Regions from separate parts of the Bacillus salitolerans genome, predicted to be linked through region 3. Evidence: riboswitches for the same ligand, from Rfam matches in the RefSeq annotation. Region 3 holds a riboswitch; each other region holds the start of a gene.

Region 1 (3,280 bases), on a different contig from region 3:
CGAGCAAAGTCTGTTATTTCGATGTCCGTTTTCCCCAATCCGCCTAATCTTGCTGTTTCCTGAGTCGCTAACTGAAGATGTGAATAAAAATAGAGAACTCTACCAAAATCAATGATACCTACTATAAGAAGCAATAATATGGGTAACACTAGTGCGGTTTCTACTAATGATTGGCCCTTTTCGTTTCTTACCATAAAAGCACCCACTCTCTATTAAGTAAGCTTATGATGGCTCCTCCTACTATTGCCACTCCATATGGATAAGTGGTTTTTAACCCATCTTTGTCAATCATTAATGGGATTTTCATTCCCATCTTAATACAGGCTGCTGAAAACAGAATGGACTTTATTCTCTTTATAGCCCCTTTTCTAAATAAGAGGATCAATACGCCCATGACTCCGCCTATAATGGCCATAAAGATGGCTGTTGTTAGCACAAACATGACTCCCTTTAACGCTCCAATAAGTGCTAACAGCTTCACATCTCCAGCACCCATTCCCCCCATAAAGTAAGGGATTAACAGAATCATAAATCCCACAACAAAGCCAGTAACACTAAACCATAGTCCAGATAAACCATCCATCCAAGCATTGGAACCAATGGCTACTACTAGAGCTGGAAAAATGACGATATTATATATTTTCCTTTCTCTTAAGTCAGTAAATAGACAAATGGTTAATATGATGAGCATAGTAAAATTAATCATTTTATCACTACCTCTATTAAACTGTTAGAACAAAAGCTCAGGGCGCCCCGTTTAGCCTAAGGCAGAAATGTTCCTAAATGTGAAAAAGGGTGCTTTTCCCTTTTTATTCATTTAAGGTTATTTGACCTTGTAGCTAGGTGCTGGATCTGGATTCCAAGTGACTAGCCCATTCTCTTGCTGAAAAACTTTTATACTTTCTTAATAATTTTGAAAAACTTGGCTAGCGACCAGTCCTTCGACGCCAGCGTTCGCCTATTTTTTTTTATGCAGTTTCCTATTTGTAACGCAATAATAAATACGCAGTTCTTTAACTACATGAAAAATTTAATACTTTCCTATGAGCTAAAAAGAGCCCCACGTTTTGAAAACGTATGGGGCATATACTATTAGTTGATATAAAATAAGTATTAAGGCTATAACTGATAAATTACTGACCTTCACGATTTAATACAGCATTTGATACTGTTTCAAACATAGCTGTAATTTCATCACGTAACGCTACTAATGCACCAACAGCTGCTACGGCGATAACACCTAGTACCAATCCGTACTCTGTCATCCCTTGCCCTTTTTCTTCTTTTATTAGCCCTTTTAGTTTGTTCATTATTAATCTCTCCCTCTTCATTTTTTATATAACAAAATTACTTGAATAGAATTATTGACCTTCACGATTTAATACAGCATTTGATACTGTTTCAAACATATTTGTTATTTCATCACGTAAAGCGATTAAGGCTCCAACTGCCGCTACCGCGATAACACCTAATACTAAACCGTACTCTGTCATCCCTTGTCCTTTTTCTTCTAAAAATAATCCTTTTAGTTTGTTCATCATGATCTCTCCCTCTTCATTTATTTGATTATTCCCTACTTAATAGTATGGCGAGAGCATTTTCAAACATTGCTGTAATTGCATCACCAAGTATATTGAACAACCCGATTACTGCAATTGAAACTAGTCCCAATACTAACCCATACTCGGTTAGTCCTTGCCCATTCTCTTTTAGACTTAAGTCTATTAATTTCTTCAACATACAACCTCCTTGAATTACACTTCAAATGAAAGGACATCTCCTACTTTTAAACCAGTAGATGCAACCGTTCCTTCAGGTAATTCAATGACTGACTTTGCTTTCCGATACACTTTCGTGACTTTTCTCGGTTGCATCGATTCAACAATACCTACAACCTTCTGGTTATCATCCATAAATAATACGTCAATGTTGTAATTCATGAAGTACGTATGAACCGATTGGCAGGGCATGATGTGAAGTGCACAGCCTGAAGGGAGTTCACTAGAAAACATTAGCCCTTTTAATCGTGTGAAAAATGTATTTGCTTGTCCGATCTGATTAGCTAACTCGAGCTTCGTTTTCAGGTTGATGAGCTTCACCCGCCTTTTCACCTCCTTGTAATTAAAATAGCCCCACCTTTACCGAAAGTGGGGTTTTAGCTATAAAAAATGAAACGCCCCTATTCTTTCGGTAACTGGCTGGCGTAGTGTGTTTTTATCACACCTTAGCCCCTTTAGCTTTGCGTCACTGATTTTCATCAGCTTTGCCTTTATCGAGAATCAGCGTTTATGCTTCTGACTGATCTCTTGTAACTATCATAGGAGATATAACGGAAAAGACATATCCATCATAGAGCTTATTTTCCTCCTGCTAAATTATTGGTCTTTTGTCACATTTCGTTAAAAAAGATAAAGAAAATTGCAAAAGAAGCTTCATTTAATACCAATTGTTGGCTTTTTGTAGTCCATGAAAACTAGTTAACTGACAGAATTATTAGAATTCTGCAAATTACTGAGCTAATTCGTGACCATTCAACTATTTATTTTGTAGAAATATGCTATGTTTTGTAACTTTAGCACTTCTTTTATCGAAACTATTCCTTTTCTTTTCATAGTTTGTATAATTATTCTGTACATCTTATTACATATTAATTGTATGGATTCGATGATTTCTAGATAGTAGGAGAAGAAAAATGCTTGAAGTGATGATTGAGGAAAAAAGAAAGAAAATGATTTTCTTAGCCCTGGAATTTGGGCTTACAGCAGAAGAAACCGTAATTTGTAGCCAAGAATTAGATGAATTAATCAATAAAAAACTAGGCATCTAACTAATATATACGGAATTTTACAACTAGAACATGTAAGACTTGTCAGATAGACGAGTCTTTTTTATTTTTCTAAAGATTTTACTGTGACTTCGTGAACATTCCCAGGCATTTATCCATATTATACTGCATGTAATCTATTGAAAAAGGATGTTTTTAATGCCTGCTATTGTCGGTGCAGTAAAAGTTATTAGTATAGGGGCCTCGAGTGTCTTCAATATTGGTGATGTATTTATGATGACACCAAATTCTACAGCAAAAACCTTTTCCGGGGCAGGATCCTTTAATACTGGTGATGGTCTGCGGGTTTATAATAATCAGAGTTCAACGAATACAGATGATAATGATGCCGTTGATCAACCTATTGTAGATTTCAATTAGGAGGGACCTGTGATGAATTTCTATATTAATCAAAATATATGTATTCACCAGTTGAAAGTTGGCAGTGTTTCCAAT
Region 2 (3,280 bases), on a different contig from region 3:
AATCATCTCGATTGCTTTTTGGAGGTTCGTTTTTTTCGTTTCATTTATATAAAAGCCAATCGCCGAAAACTTCATTAGATGTGCGAAATACTTTACACTTCTGTTTTCCTTTACTATCGTTCGGCCCAACACTGGGCTTTGATTCACATAATGGAAGAATGGATCAGCTATTTGTAATGCCTTCGTGTATTCCTTTTGATTGAACAGAGCTTGAATTGTGGAGATTGTTTCATTCGCCCACTTTACCGTTTTGGCCTCTTCATCCTTCACAAGACAAAGCTCATAGTTTTGACTTAATGTCGCTAACGCAGAGAACTCCATTTTGTATGAAGTAAAATGGTGATTCGCCTTTAGCATGACACCTCCGTACATCGCCATCATGACATGACGGTACTTTACCTCAAAATCATTTAAGAATGCAATTAACGAATCGGTATAGGCATTCCACGCTTCATCGACTTCTTCCATCGCTTGGCCAATCCTTGAATTCTCATCATAAAATGAACTCATCATCCCGCGTGCGGCAAAGGCACCAAATGGTCCAGCAATGAGAGATCCGAAAATAGAGGCTCCAATTTTCGCAAAGGTCCTCCCTGCTGCTTGAGACTTCATTTTTTGAAGAAGTTCGCTATACGCTTTTACGGCGAGGGCATATTCGGTCAATTGGTCACTGAGCTGATCTAAATCAGACAATAACCCTTGCTGTAAAAAAACGAAAATGCTCCGGTCAAATGAAAGGTGCTGAAAGATTTTACCGTATTCGTTTTTGGACATCCCCTCTAAGAAGCTTTCATAATCCTCTTGAAGATGATCTAAGATAAAAAGCTCCTTCAGCTCTTCAATCACATCTGTGACATTCGTGTATGTAAAAAACTGACGAATACATTCGTGGAACTCTTCCTTTGATTCAACCTTTTGCAATGGCTCATATACATATTTTCGAAGTGCATCATATCTGGCAGATAACGTGCCATGAATCACCTGGAACTGCTCTTCACATTTATGCTGAACGTAGGCCTCTACTTCTTCCGCCACTTCCGGTAGTAAATGAATCTGTAATTCTCGCTGGATTTTTTCATATTGCTGCTTTGGATGTAGAAACACATTTGTTGTTAGCTGAGCTTGTCCCATTACAACCAATCCGCAATCATGTTAAAGAATTCTAACCCTTCACTAAGCTCTAGCGATTCTCCAATAGATCCAGCATCTAAGACAGAATTCGTAATATCAAGTGTGTCAAGAGCCGTACCGTAATCAGCTAATGGATCAGGTATCGCAATAGCAGGTGTAGACGTAATCATCACGCCTCCCACTAACGAATCGTTTGACATGGTGAGCATTTGTTCATGCGTCGGAGAATAATAGCCCATTCCATCAAAGGTCGGCTTTGTGTAACCAATAAACCCTTCAACATTATCATGATAGTTCATCCCGCCATGAATGTTAGGAGACGAATTAATCGCGTGTCCCATCCCCATGTCAAACGTATGTCCGCCTGTTACATTGTCACGGATATGACCGACCACTTCCCCATCAGCCTCTACAATCGTATCTCCACCAGCACCCGGCCTCGTAGACGCCACAACCTCACCATTGGAGGTTCTAAAATCAACGCCGCCCGAAAAATTCGGGTGTGAATGAACCGTCTTCATCCGTTCATTCACCTGTTCGATTGTACCAAATAACCCGTTCATTAACTCTTCTGTACTTCCCATTGACGTCACCTCTATCTAGAAAATTAAAAAAAAACGCCACATCAAAAAGGCGTCTATCGATAAAATTGTTTGCAACTGGCTGGCATGCTTGGTAGCGTAAGCCCCTATAGTTTTGCGTCCCACTTTTTCAAGAAGTTTGCCCTTTGATATGTAATTAGTAGTCATTAATACCTATAAAACTATCATAGTACTTTTTCACTAGCAATACAATAGACTTTGAAAATTAACCTTTTCTTTCAAAGTCTATTGAACTCTCTCTATTTTTCACGTAACGCCCCCACTCTTTTCACGCCTACAAAGATAGTGAATCCCGTTGCAGTGATTGAGCTCTTCTATTTTTGAGGAATAAAGAAACTGTAAGGATAACTGTCCCAAACCAGACTAGTAAAAACAGCCCTCCTAAAACTGGGAATGCCGTGAACTCAAATACAGATCGGCCAAATCCAGTTTGGATCCCTATCAATATAATCATCAACATCCAAGCGATACTGCCTATATGGACAAGTCCTTTCTTAATGCTGTTTTTCACATTTGTTTTTTCTATTAACCACGCCGGGATAATCAACGTCTGAAGTGCATGAAAGCCAATTCCATGTAGGACAATAAGGTTACCTGCTTCCCCTGTAAAGCGATCTTGAAGTAAAATCATCCAGATTCCAGCCATATTGGCCACGACGACAGATACAAATGCATACCGAATTCCTAGTAGAAGCAATGGACGTTCATAAGGAGGCTTCATCCGTAAAAAGCGAATTGTCAGCCAGATTGCCAACATAACAAGTACTAAAGACATAACTCCAAATACCATTCCACCTATCGCATCCACAACAGTACCCATCCGAGAAAATCGAGGATCCAGACCTCTAAAGTTCTGTATGGTTTCAATGGCATAACCATATATACTTGAGACAATAAAAGACCACCGAATAATCTTTCGCTTTCTCTCCGTAAAACCCGCAAAGGGCAGAACCGCCGCTATCGATAGGATGAAAATGCCGATTGCTGCATTAAAAGAAAAGGCATCCTTCATATTGCCTTCAGGTAAAATAACTGCACCTTGAAAAAAGATAAAGATTGCAATACTTAATGATAGGATAAACCCAATGAGCCCTACCATAACCAGTGACCTTTCTCCTTCAAATAATTGAATGCGCTGCTTTTGACTATTCTCCATGATTTTTCCCTTCTTTCTATTTTATTTATTTATTTATTAATCAATAAATAACTGTGTAAAAAAAGAGAACATTTACTTTTCTCTTTTTTAACAACCATCTCCACCAGGGATCATTTCTGGCAAATTCAATACCTCAGCAAGTGTTATTAATAGGCCTGTTCCAATAAATTGAGCTGCTGTACCTTTTGCATTCGGAATTCCCGCTTTCTCAAATTTCAATGTCAATGATTCAAACATGATGCGATGAATGCTCTGGACATGTTCACGAATCCCTGGCTCTGATATTGTATGTGCTTGCATGACCATGAGCACTTCTTCTCGGTGTGTTTGAATCAATTGTTCGAATGCTCGGCCCATAGCACCTATCAATTGCTCAGCAGGTGCTTGAGCT
Region 3 (3,280 bases):
TAACAGAAAAGATAACATCTCTATACAAAGTTTGGACTTGTTCATTTTTTTGTTTTTCAAATTCAAAAATGGGGGTTATATCAGTAAGTAAGAACTGATATCCATCTGGCACTTGAGTACAATAAACGTCATAAAGTCTTCCAGCTTCATTTTCTACTATTTCCCTGATGATTCTTTGTTCCACTTGTACCTTCTCAATGAGAACAGTTAACTTTTGTTCAATATCAAGACTAACTTCCTGACCTTTTCCATCAATAAAAACCTGATGTTTGAATGTAAGGTGAGTCACACTTAATTTACTTAATAATTCAGAGTCTTTAAGTTTGTGACTAAGTTTAGAATCTACTTTTTTCTCAACTGATTCCTTCTCATGTACAACTTCTTCCACCGACTCACCTAAACACAGTTCCATAAATATATTTAAACTTACTTCAACTAACTTCGGATCAAGCTTATTCCCAGCAAGCTTACTAAACTCTTTTTTGGGATTTTTTATCTTTGGATCAAGTAAAAGATGATCGAGCTCATTGGCAACAGAAATGATTCTAGAGCCTAAAGGAATGCTTTCTTCGGCTAAATTATATGGAAAACCATTTCCATCCCACTGCTCATGATGATAGAAAACATATTCTGCTGCTTTGTCTAACCCTGATATTTCTTTCACCATCTTCGAACCCAATTCAATATGGTTCCTATATTCCCTTTCCTCTTCAATCGTTAAAGGGCCTCTTTTTATAAACAGTTTTTCACCTAATTGGAGCTTACCCATGTCATGAAAAAGGGCTGCATAATGAATTGAGTCAATTTCCTCCATGGGTAATTTTAATTCCTCAGCTATTCTTCTAGCCATTTTCCCTACCCGCGTAGAGTGACCACGGTTGATTAACAATTTCATTTCTGACACTTCTGAAAATTTCTCCATTGTTGATAAGAAGATTTTTCGAAGGTTAATAAATAAACCAAATGCGTATCTAAGTAGAAAATAGCAAAATACAACAAAGAAAGTAACAATAAAAAATAGGAGTGGTTGCTTTAAGCTGTAAATATAGACAAGGAACAATGTAATACTAGATGTCGTAAGAAACATATAGATAGCATCTAATAAAATATTTAACAAGGTTCCCCAGTAAGGTTTATTATTAAGTGTTGAAAAAACAACAGCAATCAATATATAGTTGACCAAAGAATGTATTCCTATAACAGCGAATAGTAGCAACATTGTTTTCCAATGAAAAATACTCTCGCGATCATATAGCCATTCAAAGAACAAACCTGCTACAATAATACAGATAATATATAGACTCAAATTAAACAAATTTTTCTTAATGTTTCTTTTTTTCCATAATAAGGCTGTAGTTAAGAGGAAAATAACGAGTTCCACTACAACTGCATTTTCCACTCCATAAAACAATAAAGCAATAAACGTAAAGGTTTGAGAACTAGTAAATAAGGTACCATTGGGAAGTTCAATTAAAAAATACTCTAATACCCCTGCCAAGATACCTAATGCAAGAATGACTTCAATACGGGAGTAATCGGTTGTAAGGAGGGATATGACTAATAATGTAAAACCAACCAATATTATTGAATTAATATATACATTTAATTTGGTTGGCATTTTCTTTCACATCCTTTTTTAAAATATGAGGAAATAACTTGTGGTTTAACAAATAAATTAATCAAGAAACATCTATTTTTTAATAAAAACTGGGGCGTAGGTACTGCTATTGAATCCTTAAATCTAAAAGATTATGATTATGGACGCCAAGGTACTCCTGCTACTGCAGATAATGCCATTGCAGCAAGAACCATGATTAGAAATACTTTACCTTTCATGGGATCAACCTCCTTCTTCGGTAACCGGCTGCCATTGAGATTTTCCTCTTTAGGCCCTAGCTTTGCGTCCTCGTCTTTCGAGCGAGTTTGCCCTTTTCGATAAGAAAAACATCTATATTCTTTGAAAATCCTACGCCCCAAGATTGAAACCAATTTTAATGTTGAATCCTACTTTGTCAGATTCAATCAATTTCTAGCCCTTTTTTGTTTTTGTGGAAGATATCAACGTAGCTTTTTATTCCAGTGATGGTATAAAAAAAGAAGATACACATCCCAAAAGTAATAATGACATCTCCTATGCTAATGACCTTATCAAATAATGCATAAGGCAAGTGAAGTGGAATAACATCACCTAGAAAAGGTAGCATTGTATGTTCATTGATTAATTGATGCTTTCGATAGCCTGATTCAAGAATTTCTATATAATGAGAAAGGTTTGCCGCTTCTAATGCTTTGCTAGATACCGGCATCCTTCCACCGTTTATGATAATGACTAGGAAGTTTAAAAACATCCCAACGGAGAAAAGTATAAAACCCGGTAAATGTTTATTGATCAACGCCCCTATTGAAAGCAGGAGATATGAAGCTGCGATAAATAGAGAAAACCACTTTGTAAATGCTGAGTAATCATAAAGATACATGGCTATGAGTTGAAGGACAAAGCAGCTTAATATGAGATAAGGAGCTTTAATCTTAACCTCCCATAAATGGTCAAATGACTTTGCACGTAAGTATGCAAATAGTATGGCTAGGAACAGATATTCATAAATCATCTAATTCCTCCTTTTCTTATAGAAGATACTAATTCCTAAACAAACACATCTTCTCCAACAATATCTGATATTTGGAGTATATCGAAAACCATCGCCACATCCTCATTTACATTCGTGATAGTTACCTTAATATTTTGGTCTGTCAGCAGTTGGATGGTTTTCAACAAAAGTCCAATACCTGAGGAATCTACGAATGGTACCCTTTCAAAATTGAATACAACTGAACGATACGTAAGGAGACTTGGGGTTAATTCTTCCTCTATAATCTCAGTAGTTTCAATATCCAAATCTCCCTCTAGATCCACCCTTACTCCATCTTCTTGTTCCAGCAATGAGTACTTTAACATTCGATTTCCCCCTTTATGATTTAAACGCTATATTCCCTTCGTTGTCCAGGTAGGCAACAACCTCATAGGTGACATCTTGAAAGGTGTATTTAGACTTTCCAATTTTGATTGTAGTACCTTCCATTGCTTTATTTATTTTTATGGTTTGATCACTTGGAACAGATATTAAGGTTGTAACACCACTTTCAGCACCAACTTCATTGATATCAACACCTAGTCTTCCATAAACCTCTCCACCTCTTAGAGCACCTTTAACTTTCAAACTACCACCTGCATGGATAGTAGAGTGTGTACAACTTTTCCCTACTATTAACACATTACCAC

Evidence for each region. Region 3 has a riboswitch for cyclic di-GMP ahead of ACFSCX_RS15205 (HD domain-containing phosphohydrolase). Riboswitches for the same ligand answer to the same signal wherever they lie in the genome.
Region 1: it holds a riboswitch for cyclic di-GMP, as region 3 does, so the genes downstream of both, ACFSCX_RS01615 (DUF192 domain-containing protein) here and ACFSCX_RS15205 (HD domain-containing phosphohydrolase) in region 3, are expected to answer to the same signal.
Region 2: it holds a riboswitch for cyclic di-GMP, as region 3 does, so the genes downstream of both, ACFSCX_RS23950 (hypothetical protein) here and ACFSCX_RS15205 (HD domain-containing phosphohydrolase) in region 3, are expected to answer to the same signal.

The regions. Positions count from the first base shown of each region.
Region 1 covers NZ_JBHUEM010000003.1:13,008-16,287, reverse strand. The annotation lists gene ACFSCX_RS01640 (TadE/TadG family type IV pilus assembly protein) at 1-194, opposite strand, end outside; gene ACFSCX_RS01635 (A24 family peptidase) at 188-706, opposite strand; gene ACFSCX_RS01630 (Flp family type IVb pilin) at 1,134-1,310, opposite strand; gene ACFSCX_RS01625 (Flp family type IVb pilin) at 1,362-1,541, opposite strand; gene ACFSCX_RS01620 (Flp family type IVb pilin) at 1,567-1,737, opposite strand; gene ACFSCX_RS01615 (DUF192 domain-containing protein) at 1,755-2,099, opposite strand; cyclic di-GMP riboswitch class I at 2,187-2,278, opposite strand; gene ACFSCX_RS01610 (aspartyl-phosphate phosphatase Spo0E family protein) at 2,693-2,827, shown strand; gene ACFSCX_RS01605 (spore germination protein) at 2,984-3,205, shown strand; gene ACFSCX_RS01600 (spore germination protein GerPB) at 3,218-3,280, shown strand, end outside.
Region 2 covers NZ_JBHUEM010000055.1:131,627-134,906, reverse strand. The annotation lists gene ACFSCX_RS23955 (SH3 domain-containing protein) at 1-1,131, opposite strand, end outside; gene ACFSCX_RS23950 (hypothetical protein) at 1,131-1,715, opposite strand; cyclic di-GMP riboswitch class I at 1,783-1,866, opposite strand; gene ACFSCX_RS23945 (hypothetical protein) at 2,008-2,889, opposite strand; gene ACFSCX_RS23940 (TetR/AcrR family transcriptional regulator) at 2,977-3,280, opposite strand, start outside.
Region 3 covers NZ_JBHUEM010000024.1:110,569-113,848, forward strand. The annotation lists gene ACFSCX_RS15205 (HD domain-containing phosphohydrolase) at 1-1,618, opposite strand, end outside; cyclic di-GMP riboswitch class I at 1,853-1,938, opposite strand; gene ACFSCX_RS15210 (DUF5317 domain-containing protein) at 2,019-2,609, opposite strand; gene ACFSCX_RS15215 (STAS domain-containing protein) at 2,645-2,956, opposite strand; gene ACFSCX_RS15220 (flagellar assembly protein A) at 2,970-3,280, opposite strand, start outside.